Regions from separate parts of the Glutamicibacter sp. genome, predicted to be linked through region 2. Evidence: riboswitches for the same ligand, from Rfam matches in the RefSeq annotation. Region 2 holds a riboswitch; each other region holds the start of a gene.
The links. Region 2 has a riboswitch for S-adenosylmethionine ahead of ACRDT3_RS15000 (OsmC family protein). Riboswitches for the same ligand answer to the same signal wherever they lie in the genome.
Positions count from the first base shown of each region.

Region 1: linked by a shared signal. The riboswitch ahead of ACRDT3_RS09410 (O-acetylhomoserine aminocarboxypropyltransferase/cysteine synthase family protein) and the one ahead of ACRDT3_RS15000 (OsmC family protein) in region 2 are both predicted to bind S-adenosylmethionine.
Region 3: linked by a shared signal. The riboswitch ahead of ACRDT3_RS03015 (bifunctional o-acetylhomoserine/o-acetylserine sulfhydrylase) and the one ahead of ACRDT3_RS15000 (OsmC family protein) in region 2 are both predicted to bind S-adenosylmethionine.

Region 1 is NZ_JBOGEG010000012.1:48,475-53,470, reverse strand. It holds gene ACRDT3_RS09420 (AraC family transcriptional regulator) at 1-242, opposite strand, end outside; gene ACRDT3_RS09415 (cystathionine gamma-synthase) at 314-1,534, opposite strand; gene ACRDT3_RS09410 (O-acetylhomoserine aminocarboxypropyltransferase/cysteine synthase family protein) at 1,531-2,844, opposite strand; SAM riboswitch class I at 2,933-3,023, opposite strand; gene ACRDT3_RS09405 (LysR family transcriptional regulator) at 3,253-4,194, opposite strand; gene ACRDT3_RS09400 (DUF1852 domain-containing protein) at 4,317-4,996, shown strand, end outside.
Region 2 is NZ_JBOGEG010000030.1:13,213-18,208, forward strand. It holds gene ACRDT3_RS14980 (hypothetical protein) at 1-380, shown strand, start outside; gene ACRDT3_RS14985 (signal peptidase I) at 399-956, shown strand; gene ACRDT3_RS14990 (hypothetical protein) at 953-1,618, shown strand; gene ACRDT3_RS14995 (hypothetical protein) at 1,618-2,178, shown strand; gene ACRDT3_RS15000 (OsmC family protein) at 2,215-2,766, opposite strand; SAM riboswitch class IV at 2,798-2,919, opposite strand; gene ACRDT3_RS15005 (DEAD/DEAH box helicase) at 3,060-4,996, shown strand, end outside.
Region 3 is NZ_JBOGEG010000002.1:198,778-203,773, forward strand. It holds gene ACRDT3_RS02995 (phosphotransferase family protein) at 1-396, opposite strand, end outside; gene ACRDT3_RS03000 (CPBP family intramembrane glutamic endopeptidase) at 493-1,275, shown strand; gene ACRDT3_RS03005 (GNAT family acetyltransferase) at 1,294-1,710, shown strand; gene ACRDT3_RS03010 (VOC family protein) at 1,772-2,416, opposite strand; SAM riboswitch class IV at 2,589-2,708, shown strand; gene ACRDT3_RS03015 (bifunctional o-acetylhomoserine/o-acetylserine sulfhydrylase) at 2,801-4,144, shown strand; gene metX (homoserine O-acetyltransferase MetX) at 4,147-4,996, shown strand, end outside.

The DNA of each region.
Region 1 (4,996 bases), on a different contig from region 2:
GAACCATAGCCGTAGCGGATCGCGATGCTCAGCAGGTCCTGACCGGCAAGCAGATCCGCGGCGGCCTGGGTCATGCGGCGCCGGCGGATGTACTCGGAGACCGGCATGCCGGACAGCGAGGAGAACATCCGTCGCACATGGTATTCGGTCGTACCTTCGGCGTGCACCAAGTCAGCGAGGTTGATCTCGGCGCGTAGCTGAGCCTCGATATGCTCGATGAGCCGATTGAGAATTCCGATCATGATTCCACCCTTCCCCAACTACTATTCTTCAGGGTAGGGGCACGCCGCCCGATAATCGCGGTTCGAAGCGATCAGGCGTTTTCCAGAGTCTTTTCACATACCCGGGAGACGACCGGTTTGGACGCCGCGCGGGCCGCGGCCAGGCCGCGTTCCAGATCGGCAATCAGGTCGTCGGCCTCTTCGATGCCCACCGAGAGGCGGACCAGGTTGGCCGGGATTTCCAGCGGGGTGCCGATCAGCGAAGCATGGGTCATTTCGCGCGGATAGCAGACCAGGGACTCCACCCCGCCCAGGGAGACCGAGAGCTGGAAGTACTCCATGGATTGGGCGAAGGCGCGGGCGGCGGCTTCATCGGAGAGCTGCAATGAGAGGATCCCACCAAAGCCGCGGCCGGCCGCGGACTGGGACTTGGCCAGCTCGTGGCCCGGATGGCGTTCCAGCCCCGGGTAGTAGACGCGGGTGACTTCGGGCAGGTCATCGAGCCAGCAGGCCAGGGTGGAGGCGGTAGCCCCGTGGCGTTCCATGCGCAGGCCCAGGGTCTTCAGTCCGCGGGCGGCCAGGTAGGAATCCTGCGGACCGGAGACCGCGCCCCCGGCGAACTGCTGGTAGCCCACGGCTTCGGCCAGGCTCTGCCCGCGGTGCAGGTGGTCGGCCACGATGACCGCGCCACCGAGCACGTCGGAGTGCCCGCCGATGTACTTGGTGGTGGAATGGACCACCGCGTGGGCGCCGAAATCCAGCGGCCGCTGCAGGTACGGGGTGGCGAAGGTGTTGTCCACCACCAGCAGGGCGCCGTGTTCGCAGGCGATGGCCGCCCAGCCGGCCAGGTCGGCGATGCCCAGCAGCGGGTTGGACGGGGTCTCCACCCAGAGCAGCGCGGTGTTCGGGCGCACCGCGGCGCGCACCGAATCCAGGTTGGTGATATCCACCGCCGAGGAGGTGATCCCCCATTTGCCGTGCAGCTTGGAGATCAGCCGGTTGGTGCCGCCGTAGCCGTCGGCACCCAGCACGATGTGGTCGCCCGGCTGAAGCACCGCGCGCAGCAGCGCATCTTCGGCCGCGATCCCCGAAGCGAAGGAGAAGCCGGCGGTGCCGCCTTCCAGCGCGGTGAGCTGGGATTCGAACCCGTTGCGGGTCGGGTTGGAGCCGCGCGAGTACTCGTGCCCGGCACGCAGCACGTTGATTCCGTCCTGGATGAAGGTGCTGGTCTGGTAGATCGGCGGGATAACCGCACCGGTGTGCGGATCCTTGTGCTGGCCGGCGTGCACTGCGAGGGTGTTGAAGCCGCTCATGCGAAACTCACTTCCTTGGTGTCGGCGGTGGCCTGGGCTGCGGCCAGTGCGTGATCCAGCGATTGGGTGATATCTGCGAGAAGGTCGGCCGGGTCTTCCAGCCCGACCGACAGGCGCAGGGTGGAGGTGTTCAGGCCCGCGGCGGCCAGCTGCTGCTCCGAGAGCCGGCAGTGCGTCATGGTGGCCGGGTGGGAGACCATGGTGCGGGTGTCCCCCACATTCGCGGCCAGTGAAATCAGCTTGAGCCCGTCGATTACCGGGGAAACCAGCGACGGGTGGGCCAGCTCGATGGCCAGCACGCAGCCGGTGCCCTTCGGCGCCAGCGCCCGGGCCAGCTCGTGGCTGGGGTGCTCGGGCAGCGCAGGGTGGTGGATGGCGGCAATGCCCGGATACTCGGCAAGCGCGTCGATCAGCCTGGTGACGCTGCGCTGCACGTGGGCGGCGCGCACCGGCAGGGTTTCGATTCCGGCCAGGATTCCCTGGGCGCTGGCCGGGGCCAGGGTCGGGCCCAGGTCGTGCAGGAACTTGGAGCGCACCAGCATTGCGTAGGCGGCCGGTCCGTGGCGCTCAAGCAGCGAGGTGTTGTTCAGACGCACCCGCGGGGCGGCGATCTGTGGCCAGCGGGCGGCATCGGAGAAGTCGAATTTCCCCGAGTCCACCACGACCCCACCGAGCACCGAGCCGTGTCCGGCCAGGCCCTTGGTGGCCGAGTGCACCACGATGTCGGCACCGAGTTCCAGCGGGCGCACATTCAGCGGGGTGGCCAGGGTGTTGTCGACCACCACCGGGATGTTGTGCTCGTGGGCGATGGCCGCGATGGCGGGCAGATCGGCCACGGTGCACAGCGGGTTGGAGACCGACTCCAGGAAGAACGCCCGGGTGTCCGACTCAATGGCAGCGGCCCAAGCGGACGGATCGGCCTGGTCGACAAAGCTGATGCGGATGCCGAAGTCCACGAAGGTGTCGGTGAACAGGTCCACGGTGCCGCCATAGAGCGAGGAGGAGGCCACGATGTGCTTGGGTCCCTGGGTCAGGGCCAGCAGGGACAGGGCCACGGCAGCCTGCCCGGTGGCGGTGGCCACCGCGTGGGCCCCGCCTTCCAGTGCGGCCACGCGCTGTTCGAGAATCGCAACGGTGGGGTTGCCGGTGCGCGAGTAGGTGAAGCCGGCCTGGCGCAGCGCGAACTTCTCCACCGCTTCGGCGTGCGATGCGAATTGGTAGGCCGCGGAATTGTGCAGTGGCGGCAGCATCGGGCGGAAGTCTCCGCTCGGGCGGTACCCTGCGTGCACCGCGTCGGTTTCCTGGCTCATGGCTCCTCCTCGATTCTCTGCGAGGGAGTGCACCGATTGGCATCGTGCGGCGGCACGAAGCACAGTACGCGAAAACGCGTTCGGAACTGCTCCATCGTTCCTGGCGGTAGCACCTTTCGGTTTCCCGATGGTTGCTGCGGCGTCTCCGAGCCAGATCTCTCAGCCGCTCTTGATGGGTTGTTCTTCCATGGTTGGCTATCCGCCGCAAACGGTGCAAGCGGTATCCGGCGGCCGGCTTCATACAAGGCCGCTACGCTTCATATGTCGTCGCCTTGTCATGATGACGCGGGGGCCGGACCCCTTTTATGACGCGAGCTTTTGAGATGAATCGGCGTGATGTAGAGGTTTTGCTGGAAGTTTGTGACGATGTGCCGGTGCTCGATGACCGGGAGTTACGCCGCTGGCGGCTCAGCCGAGCACTTCTACCCCGAAGCTGGCGACCACCGTTCGCACTTCTTGCAGGTAGCGCTGGGCCTGGTCGGTGAGCGGAATGGCGGCGTGATCAATCCACCCGATCTCGATGCGCTCCTCGATGGCCAGCGGGATAGCCACGATGGAGGGGTCCAGCTCGTCGCTGATGATGCCGGTGGAAATCGTGTACCCGCCCAAGCCGATCATCAGGTTGAAGATGGTGGCGCGGTCCGAGACCTGGATTTCGCGCTGGCTGGAGCGCGTGGAGAGCACCTCCTCGGCGAAGTAGAAGGAATTATTCGCGCCTTGGTCGAAGGTCAGCCGGGGCAGGTCTTCGAGGTCTTCGAGCGTGACCTGGGTTCGGGTGGCCAGCGGGTTGCTGCGCGAGATGAAAATGTGCGGATCGGCCAGGAACAGCGGGTGGAAGACCAGCCGCGATTCGCGCAGCAGCTTGTCGATGACCTTCCGGTTGAAGTCGTTGCGGTACAGGATCCCGATGTCGCTGCGCAGCGTGCGCACGTCCTCGATGATCTGTTCGGTGCGGGTCTCGCGCAGCGAAAACTGGTATTCCTCGGCCCCGCTGGCCTGCACCATCCGAACAAAAGCATCCACCGAAAAGGAGTAGTGCTGGGTGGAGACGCCCAGCAGCCGCCGGGCCGAGGGGCGACCGAGATAGCGATGTTCAAGAAGCTCCACCTGCTCGAGCACCTGCCGGGCGTAGCCAAGGAATTCTGCGCCTTCGGCGGTGAGCGTCACTCCCCTGGCCGAACGCATCAGCAAGGTGCGCCCCACTCGCGATTCAAGCTCCTTCATCGCTGAGGACATGCTGGGCTGTGCGACGTAAATGAGGTCGGCCGCCGCGGAGATGGACCCCTCGGAGGCCACCGCCACAAAATAGCGAAGCTGCTGCAGTGTCAGACCATTCGTTCCCTGAACCATAGCCAGAGTCTATATCAATCCATAGTTATATCGAGTTACCCGATATCAAGAATCTCCCTGCATGATTGACGCATCGACTTCCCCTCGGCCTGCCCAGGCCTCCCAAATACAGATTGGCCATCATGGCAGACGCATTAAATTTCAGCATTAGCACCACCAGATTCGACGAGAATTACTCCCCTTCGACAAATTCGCGCACCACGACAAACTTCGCTAATTTGGCACGCGGAGAGCGCCGCGAAGAGAACCTGCGCAATGCCCTGACAATGATCAACCGTCGGTTCAATTCCTTGGCTCACTGGGACAATCCTCAGGGCGATCGCTATTCTCTTGAATTGGAAATCATTTCCGCAAATGTGCATTTTTCTGCCGATAATACCGACCAGCAATTTCCTCTTTTAGAAGTGCTTGAAACCACGATCGTGGATAAACTCACCGACACTCGGTCCCAAGGCATGGTGGGCAATAATTTTTCTTCTTATGTCCGCGATTACGACTTCAGCGTGGTGCTTCCAGCTTCGTGCAATGACAGCGGAGCTCCGGTGCTTCCAGAAGATTTTGGTGATCTCCACGGACAGCTCTTCCAGCATTTTTTGAACTCACAGGCATACCGTGAGCGTTTTGCCCAGCTGCCGGTGGTCTGCATCAGCGTCTCGACTTCCAAGACCTATTTCCGCACCGGCAACAGCCATCCAGTGCTCGGCTTGGAATACCAGCAGGATGAAAATTCATTGACCGACGCGTACTTCGGCAAAATGGGCTTGAGCGTGCGCTACTTCATGCCGCAGGGTGCTGTTGCGCC
Region 2 (4,996 bases):
GCGACTCGAAATACACCTGGATCAACTTGCGCACCGCCAGCACGGAATCCAGATCCGGGACCGGATATCTGCGCTCGGTGGCCGGCAGTGGCGCGCTGGCTGCGGCCCTGGAATACCGGGCGGCGCTGCGCACTGCATCCAGCACCCAGTGCAGCGCCGCAGATTTCGGCACCTCGGCCAGCTACCTGGCCGGGAGCGAGCAGTCCTACCTGCCGGTGGGCGCGCACTTGGCTGATCCGGAGGGGTTCCCCGTCAACGCATCCGGAACAGGCATTTGCCTGGAACTGCGCGTGGCCCAGCCCGGGGACGGGGATCAGGGCCAGGCATTCCAAGGCAGAAATGCACAGCTGGAACTGTCGCTTGACATCATCCAGAACTAGCCGAAAGCAGGAGACGAAATGGGTATCGCAGCAATTGAACCGATCGCACCGCGCGCAGGCCGGGGCACAGTGGGCAAGGCAGCGCACCTGGCAGGAGAGGTGCTGTTGTGGATCGCCTCGCTCACCGGGGCCGCTTGCGTCATCCTGGCAATTCTCGGAGCCTTCTTCGGCTTCCGGGTGATGCTCTTCAGCTCAGGATCCATGGAACCGGGGATCCCCGTGGGCTCGGCGGCACTGGTCCGGATGACAGATGCCAAGGACCTGTCGATCGGGGATGTGGTAACCGTGGAACGCGGAGCCGGGCAGCTGCCGGTCACCCACCGCATCGTGGGCATCGGCGCCGCGCCGGATGCGCAGCAGCGCGAGCTGGTGCTCAAAGGCGATGCGAACGAGCTGGAGGACCCGGCACCCTACACCGTTGCCGAGGCCGGGAAGCTGCTGTTCTCCGTACCCGGCATTGCCGGAGCGGTCTCGTCGCTGGGCACGCCCAAGGTCCTGGCCCCGCTCGGAGCGGTAGCGGCAGGATTCGTCGTGTGGGGCCTGTGGCCGCGCAGCGTTTCGAGGGAAGACGGATGAGACCCGGCCGGACAGCGTGCGTGCTGGCCGGGGTTGCCGCACTGCTGGCTGTGGTCCTGGCGCCCGCGGCGGCCGATGCCTCCGAAGCAAGGCAGATTGCCGTGGTATCCACGATCCAGGGTGACCCGATGCATCTGGCCCCGGCAGATTCGGCGCAGTGGCTGGTGGGCATCAGCCTCCCGGCCGGTACCAGTGCGGAACGGACGCTGCGGGCTACCGGGGAGCTGTCCAGCTATCTGGATATCGATGCAGTGCAATGCGATAGGCCTGAGCAGGGTGCTTGCCGGCAGTTGCTGCGGCTTTCGGCTCCGGCGGAAGGACAGGACTACTCCTTGGGAGGCCAGCGAGGAACTGCCCGGCAGTGGTTGCGCTTCCGGGTCCAATTGCGCGCCGGATCGCCCGCAGCGGCGCAGGCCGCTCGCGGAACTCTGGAACTGGAAATCCAGGGGAGCGAAGAACGCGTGGAGATCAGCCCAGGCGGAAACGTGGACCGGGATAAGCCTTCGACGGTTCCGGCCCCTGGACTGGCCGGCACCGGATTCGGCAATTGGCCACTGCTACTAGGCGGGGCGGGCGTGGTGCTCGCCGGATTGCTGCTGCTGGCGAGCAGGGCCGGGAAAACTGCAAAGTCCAGGGAAACGGGAACAAGGGAGCATCAGTGATGAAGGGCGGAGGAAGGGCAACGCGCGGGCAGTGTCTGGCCTTGGCGATGCTGGGCTGCGCGGCACTTGGCTTCGGCGCGGCCACGCTCGGTGGCGGCAGCGGAGAATTGGCCGGGCCTCGGCTGACCGATGCGGCCTGGGTGTCCCAGGAAACGGGGGACTTCTCGGCCACTGCCGGGAGCGTTCAAAGCCCGGAGACCACTTGCCAAGGACGGAATTCGGCACCGAACCTGTTGCGGCTGGCTCCGGCAGATTCGGGCCTGGAGGCAACCGGTTATCTGGTCACCGTCCACGTGGATGGCGTGGTGCCGGCCGAATGGCAGTCCGGGACTACCTCGGAAGGCTATGAATTCCTGCCAGCGAACACCACCGTTGAGCTGCCGGCTTCCGCCACCGCTGCCGTCTGGGGCGTCAACGGAGGCTGGAACGCTAACTACCAGGGCAGCATCAGCGTCCAGGCACTGGGTCCGGGCGGTTGGAGTTCACCGGAAGTTTCCTACGATTGGGAAATCGCCTTCGACTTTGTCGGTGGAGGCTATGGCACCTGCACCGGGGGCTGAGGGCAGGCCCCGGTGCAGATGCATCGTTTGCGGAGCCTAGCTGGCCTCGGCGATGCTCACCGCGGTGGTCACCGGTACCGGATTGGCGAACAGATCCAGCACCGGGCAATGGGCGTCCACTGCCTGACGCAGTTCTTCATAGCGTTCGGCCGATTCCGGGCCGGCAATCTGAACGTCCAGATCCACCGACGAGAAGCCCGGGCGGATGGACTTGTCGATGCCGAAGAGGCCGCGGACATCGAGGTGGCCATTGGCCTGGATCTTCACCTCGTCCACCTGGATGCCGAGGTTCTGCGCGTACAAGCGGTAGACCACAACCTGGCAGGAGATGAGCGCGCCGAGGGCGTATTCCACGGGGCTTGCGGCCACGTCGTTGCCGCCCAGGGCCGCTGGCTCGTCGACCTGGAAAGTGTGCTTGCCCGAGACAATGTTGCTCGCTACCGAATCGAAGCCCTCGCCCTCGACGGTGAAGGTCAATTTGGCGTTTTGCGGGGCAGCCGAAATTCGTTCGCCCCACCCTTGGCCGGCTTCTTGCAGGCGTTGTGCGCGGTTTTCGGATACGGTCAGGGTTGATGCTGCATTAGACATGAGGAATTGATCCCCTTTCTGGCGCAAGGGGCGCCATCGCTTACGCACCTTGGCGCTCAAGATGCGTCGAATCTTCACCTGGGGCACCCCGCACCATGACGCAGGAGGGTTGCCGTCCACTCAGCCAGGGCTCAAAGAGTGGAACTCGTGATTCAGTGGTTCATTTCTATCGGTTGCGGGGCCAGCGCGTAAAGGGCAGAGGTAACTTTTCGTCACCGGGCATCTTGCCTGCGGGATCGCTAAGATGGAATCTAGCTCTCGGGCGCCCACTGCACGATCAATGAACGGCGAGTATGGAATTCCAGCTGACACTTTCTGCGGCCCAGACTTTGGTGACCGAATCCGAATACAACCTGGGCCAGTTCCTGTGCGATTCCGGAAAAGTGGAGATCGTCCACCGGGACATGAAGCCGGGATATTCCCGCATTTCCGCAATGGTGCTGCGCGAATCGGTGATGGTCGAGCTGGAAATCAACCGCGGCAATATCAGCTTCACCAGCTTCTGCAGCAAGCATCCGGGCGCCCAGTCCTGTGAAGATGTCGCTGCCTTGCTCATTGAGGTCACCACCGAAGAAGACCAGGGCTTCTTCGTCTCAGACTCCGGGGTGGATCCTTACGCATGGAAACGCAATAGCAAGCCGCAGTGGGAACGTACCCTTGACCGTCTCCTTCCAGTTATTTCCGATGAGCCGCTGGCCGCCGAGGAACCGCTGGGACTGATCCTCAAGGTGGTCAGCGAACCCCGCTACGGCGGCGAGGACGCGCTGACCTTGCAGGCGCGTCCGGCCCGCCGAGGCACCAAGAGCCCCTGGATCCAGACCGGGGTCAGCTGGCGCAATGTTGCCTTTGATACGCGCTTCTCAAAGAAGCAGCGTCGAGCGATCGTTGAACTGGACCGGCTGCGTGAACATGTTGAACAAGATAGCTACCGCCATTCGTGGGACCCCAAGGACTGGATCTCCCTGATGGATCTGCCAGGCCAGGACCTGCTGGATGCATTCGAAGCCCTGCGTGAAGCAGGAGTGCAGATCGTCAACGGCGGTTCCTCGGCCAAGGTTCCGGTGGAGTTCAGCGAGCAACCGGCCATGGCCCACGTGGATGTGCGGCGCGGTGAACATGGCCTGAGCATGGAAGGGAAGCTGCGCGGACCGAGCGAAGAGCACATCTACCTCTTGCCGATAGGCACCCCGCCGACCTTGCTGGCCTATGCTTCCAGCCCCCTGCCGAAGACCAAGGAAATCGGGTTGGCCCAGTTCGCTGAACCGGTCACCAAGGAACTGGCGGCCTTTATTGAATCCGGTGCCCAAGCCATCCCGCATGAAGGCGTTGAGCTTTTCGAGCGGCAGCACCTGGACCGGTTGCGCGTGATGGCACCTTTGAAGAGTGAAGATGACAGCTACCTCATCCCTGTTCCAGCGCGACCTAGCCTCAAGCTGTCCTTGGAAAGCATCCAAACTCCGCTGACCGTGCGCTATTCCTGGGAGTACTCGAGCAAGGGCCCCCGGCAGCATGCGGTGGAAAAGGAAATTGCCGCTTCGGTGCAGGACAAGCTCGGAACGCAGGCGTCCTTGGGGCAGCTGACCTCTTCAGGGGTTTTCCCTCCGAAGGAATTCAGCACCTCCGAATCCATCGACTTCTTGGTCTACGCATTGCCGCTGTTGGCAGAACATCCCGATGTCGTAATTGAAGAGCAGAACAGGCTGCCGAAGTACCGGATTAACCACGCGCCGGCCACCATCAGCGTCGAAGCCGGTGAAAGCACGGGGGACTGGTTTGATTTATCCGTGGAAGTGCTCCTTGACGAGACCAAGGTACCGTTCGCACTGCTGCTCGAGGCATTGACCAAGCAAGATGAATATCTCGTCCTCGATGACCTCACGGTGATCCCGATTGATGGTGCAGATTTCACGCAGCTGCGCCAGCTGATATCCGAGGCCGGGGAGCTGGGCACAGTGCAGGGCGATACGATTCGTATCCATAAGTTGAGCATCGACTGGTGGCAAGAACTGGTGGATCTGGGAATTATCGAGGCCCAGCACAACCAGTGGCTGCAGACCATGCAGGCGCTGCAAAGCGGCGAGGAAATGAAGCCGGTTCAGCTAGCGGAAACCTTCAATGCTGAGCTGCGTCCATATCAGGGCCATGGCCTATCCTGGCTCAACTTCTTGCGCACCCACAACCTCGGTGGCGTCCTTGCCGACGATATGGGTCTGGGCAAGACTGTTCAGCT
Region 3 (4,996 bases), on a different contig from region 2:
CTTGGCCAGATGATTGCTGATCGGTTCCAGCGGAACTTCGGCCAAATCCTTGACGAGCTGTCCTAGCACCTTCGGATCCCCGTAATGCGGTTCATGCGCGCTGCCAGGGATAAAAGACATGGCCACGGAGCTGAGCCCGTCGACATGCAGGATCTCGGAAGCCGCCACCGGGATCCGGTAGTTGAGCCGACCTTCCAGCAAAGACAGCAGCTTGACGGAACGCGGCATCTGTTCCGTGGCCGCTGGCGTGCGCGCCATGCGAATCACCGCCTGCGGATTGCCAATCACCACCTTGTGGAATTGGCCGCCTTCGTTCACCGCCGCGTCTTCCCACGAAAGATCGGGACAGAGCCGACGGGCAATCTGCAGTTCTCCAATGGTGGCAGGACGGCTCACTCGCACTCTTCTCGTTCAGCTCGCTGGTGGTCTCAACCTCAGGCTATCGCAGGTTCGCCACGTGGCTGCTCAGTACGCGCACAGCCAGATCAGCCTATGATCGGAAACGTGAACGCTGAACAAATTGAGCAGTCGGCAACCCGCAAGACCCTCAGGCTCGAGATCGTCTTGGTTCTTGCCCTGTCTTTGGGGCAAAGCGCGGTCTACTCGCTGCTGAGCTTTGCCGATAAAGTCACCCGGGCACCGCTGCGCGAGCAGACTACATCGCTGAATAACCCGCTGAGCACCCGCGAATTCTTTGATTTCTCCTACCAGCTGCTGGACATCTTCTTTGCCTTGGTGCCCGTCGTGCTGGCGCTCTATCTGATGAAGCGCACGACCGGACGAACCATCCGGGACATCGGCTTCGACATGCGCAATCCGGGCAAGGACGCATTGCTCGGGGCGGGGATGTTCCTGGCCATGGGCCTGGGGACGCTGGGCGTCTATGCCGCCGGACGGGCACTGGGTGTCACCACAGCACTGTCAGCAGCGAATCTGGGCGATTATTGGTGGAGCGTCCCCGTGCTGCTGCTGTCGGCTGTGCGCCATGCAGTGCTCGAAGAAGTGCTGATGCTTGGATTCCTGTTCACCTATGCCAGGAAACTGCAGTTGGGCCTGTGGAGCACCATTATTGGTTCCGCCATGATCCGAGGCAGCTACCACCTCTACCAGGGCGTGGGGCCGATGATCGGCAATATGCTCATGGGCATCGTCTTCGGCTGGGTGTACCAGAAATACGGGCGGGTGATGCCGCTGGTCATCGCGCACTTCCTGCTCGACGCCATCGGCTTCGTCGGATACGCCCTGGTCGGGCCCGCCATCGGAATCGGCCAGTAACGCCGATAGGCTGAGCCAATGCAGATTACCGTGCTGAGCGAGAAGTACCTCCGCCAAGCAGTTGAATTGTGGGAAGCCACTGGGCTGACCCGTCCGTGGAACGATGCGCTCGCCGACGCCCGTCGGGCTTTGGCCGAGCCTACTTCTACGGTGCTGGCCATCGTTGAGAACGATCGGCTCGTGGCTACTGCGATGGCTGGCCATGACGGGCACCGGGGCTGGCTCTACTATGTTGCGGTGGATCCATGCAGGCAGGGCAGCGGTCTGGGAAGGGCCCTGGTGGAGGCTGCGGTCATGTGGCTGCGGGATCGTGGCGTGCCCAAGGTGCAGCTCATGGTCCGCGGGGAAAACTCTGCCGTCATCGACTTCTATGAACGCCTGGGTTTCGAAGACCAGCAGGTCGTGGTCCTGGGAAAACGCTTGGACCGGTCTTAACGAAAAGAAAGTAGGTGGGGACGCCATTGTCCCCGCCTACTTGCATTCGCTCCAGAACGTCCTACAGCACCACGGTGCCGGACTCGGTTTCAAAGGTTACCGACATGATGCCCGGAGTGCCATTCGGCGCTTCATATTGCATGGTGACAGCGCCCAAATTGACGTTCTGCGGTTGGCCCAGCCAATCCAGCACCCGTTCACGCGAGCCGGCGATGGCGATCTGGCTGATGGCGCCGGCAGGTTCCAGCGCCTTGGAAGGATGCAGCTCCTCGGATCCTTCATCCCAGGAAATCAGGTACGGGCACTGTGGATCGGCGATCAGGCCCTTGATGCCAATTTGCTGCCAGGTCAGTTCGCGGCCATCAGGGAACTTTCGGTTGCCCGGCACTGACTTGCGGCCCAAGCGATCTTCGGCACTGGACAGATCCTCCACCGAGACGCACCAGCCCATCCAGCCGCCACCGAGCTCCGAACGGGCGCGAACTGCCTGCCCGAAGGGCGCCTTGTCGCTGGCCGGGTGGTTCAGGACTTCAACCACCTCAAGGTACTGGCCGTGCTTGAGCGGGAAGATGACATTGCGTGTTCCGAATCGTGGATGCACGCCTCCCTTGACGAATTCCAGTCCCAAGGACTCGGAGATTCTTTCAGCGGTTGGCAACAGCCCGTCCGGGCCGCATGCATAACTTACGTGATCTAGCCTCATCATGTGCCCATCATGGCAACATGTGATGCGAGTCTCTACTTAGGGTTGCCTAAGTGGACGGATGCTATCGAATACTCTGCGATGAACCTGCAGTATTCGCGAAATATGACCGATTGAGTCCACTGTCCGGCCCTGGCGTTGCAAAGATCTTCGGTTTTCGGGCAAACTGGTAGCAGGTCATGAGTCCCAGTAACAAGCCCCGGCTTACTGGGCGGCAACCCTCCAACCGCGGTGGGGTGCCCCGGGTGAAGACCTGGCCCTTGAATGCACAAGGCATCAAGGACAAGCGCGGGTTACCCCCTGGAAGTCGTCACGATACGGTGCTTCCTGTCGGTGTCTTTTCAGCGGCGTACCCCCATAGTCATGAAACGCTATTTGGAGGAAACCATGAGCAACAACTGGTCATTTGAAACCCGTCAGATCCACTCCGGCCAGACCCCGGATCCGACTACCGGAGCACGTGCTCTCCCGATTTTCCAAACCACTTCCTTCGTCTTCCCAAGCGCCCAGAGCGCTGCTGCACGTTTCGCGCTGCAGGAACTGGAACCGATCTACACCCGTATCGGCAACCCCACCACCGACGCGGTGGAAACCCGCATCGCTGACCTGGAAGGCGGCGTAGGCGCACTGCTGCTCTCTTCGGGACAGGCTGCCACCACCCTGGCCATCCTGAACTTGGCGGAAGCCGGCGACCACCTGGTTGCCAGCCCGAGCCTGTATGGCGGAACCCAGAACCTGCTCAAGCACACGCTGAAGCGCCTGGGCATTGAGGTCAGCTTCGTCTCCGACCCGGATAACCTGGACGATTGGCGTGCCGCGGTTCGCCCGAACACCAAGGCCTTCTTCGGCGAAAGCATCTCCAACCCGCGACAGGATGTCCTGAATATCGAGGGCATTTCGGAGATCGCCCACGAAGCCGGTGTGCCGCTGCTGGTGGACAACACCCTGGCCACGCCGTACCTGATCCGCCCAATCGAGTGGGGCGCGGATATCGTGATCCACTCGGCCACCAAGTTCCTTGGCGGCCACGGCAATGCCATTGCCGGTGTCATCGTGGACTCGGGCAACTTCGACTTCGCCCAGGACGCCGCACGCTTCCCGGGCTTCAACACCCCGGACGAGTCCTACAACGGCCTGGTCTTCGCCCGCGACCTGGGTGTCAACGGCATCCTAGGCGCCAATCTTGCCTACATCCTCAAGGCCCGCGTGCAGTTGCTGCGCGATTTGGGTTCCTCGGTTGCGCCATTCAACGCGTTCTTGATCGCGCAGGGTCTGGAAACCTTGTCGCTGCGCATTGAGCGCCACGGTCAGAATGCCGTTGAAGTTGCCAACTGGCTCGAAGCCCGCGAGGAAGTGCAGAAGGTCGCTTACGCAGGCCTGAAGTCTTCGCCTTGGCATGAGCGTGCGCAGAAGTACAGCGATCAGGGCGCTGGCTCGATCATCGCCTTCGAACTGGCCGGCGGCTCGGAAGCCGGCCAGGCCTTCGTGGACGCACTGGTATTGCACTCCAATGTCGCGAACATTGGCGACGTGCGCTCGCTGGTCATCCACCCGGCCTCCACCACCCACGCCCAGCTCTCCGAAGCGGAGCAGGTTGCGGCCGGCGTGAGCCCGGGACTGGTGCGGCTGAGCGTCGGACTGGAGAACATCAAGGACATTCTGGCCGATCTGGAACTGGGCTTCCAAGCTGTTGGTGCCCTTGGGAACAAGGAACTGCAGGAAACCCTCTAGGCATGGCATCCATTGTGACTACCGAAGATACTCTGCGCGCCGAAGAGCTCGCCGGCGGGCAAGACGGCATTTTGCGTCGTAGTTCCGTGGGGGAGCACCGCTTTGAATTTGGCGGATTCCTTCCAGACGTGGTGCTGGCCTATGAAACATGGGGGACGCTGGCAGCTGATGGCTCCAACGCGGTGCTGGTGATGCATGCGCTCACCGGTGACGCCCACGTTGCGCAAGGCGATTCGCAAAGCGCCGGCTGGTGGGAAGAATTTGTTGGCCCCGGCGCCACGGTTGACACCAATGAGTACTTTGTCGTGTCCATCAACATGGTGGGTGGTTGCAATGGATCCACCGGCCCCTCGTCCTTGGACGACCAGGGCCTGCCCTATGGTTCGAGCTTCCCTTTTGTCACCATCAAGGACTCGGTGCGCCTTGAAGCGCGACTGGCCAAGAAATTGGGAATTGATTCTTGGCATGCGGTCATTGGCGGTTCGATGGGCGGCGCTCGCGCGCTGGAATACGCCGTCGAGTTCCCCGACCAGGTCAAGAACCTTGTAGTGATGGCTTCGAGCGCGCAGGCGACTGCCGAGCAAATCGCCTTTGCACAGGTGCAGACCCAATCCATCCGCTTGGATCCGCACTTCTGCAATGGCGATTACTACGCTAACGATGCGCGCCCGGACGCCGGTCTCGGCTTGGCTCGCCGCCTGGCCCACATCACCTATCGTTCCGAAGCCGAGCTTGAGACCCGTTTCTCGCGCAATCCGCAGGATGGCGAGAACCCAACGCGTCAGCTCGACGGGCCGCGCGGGCGGTACCAGGTGGAAAGCTATCTGGATCATCAGGCCAGCAAGTTGGTGA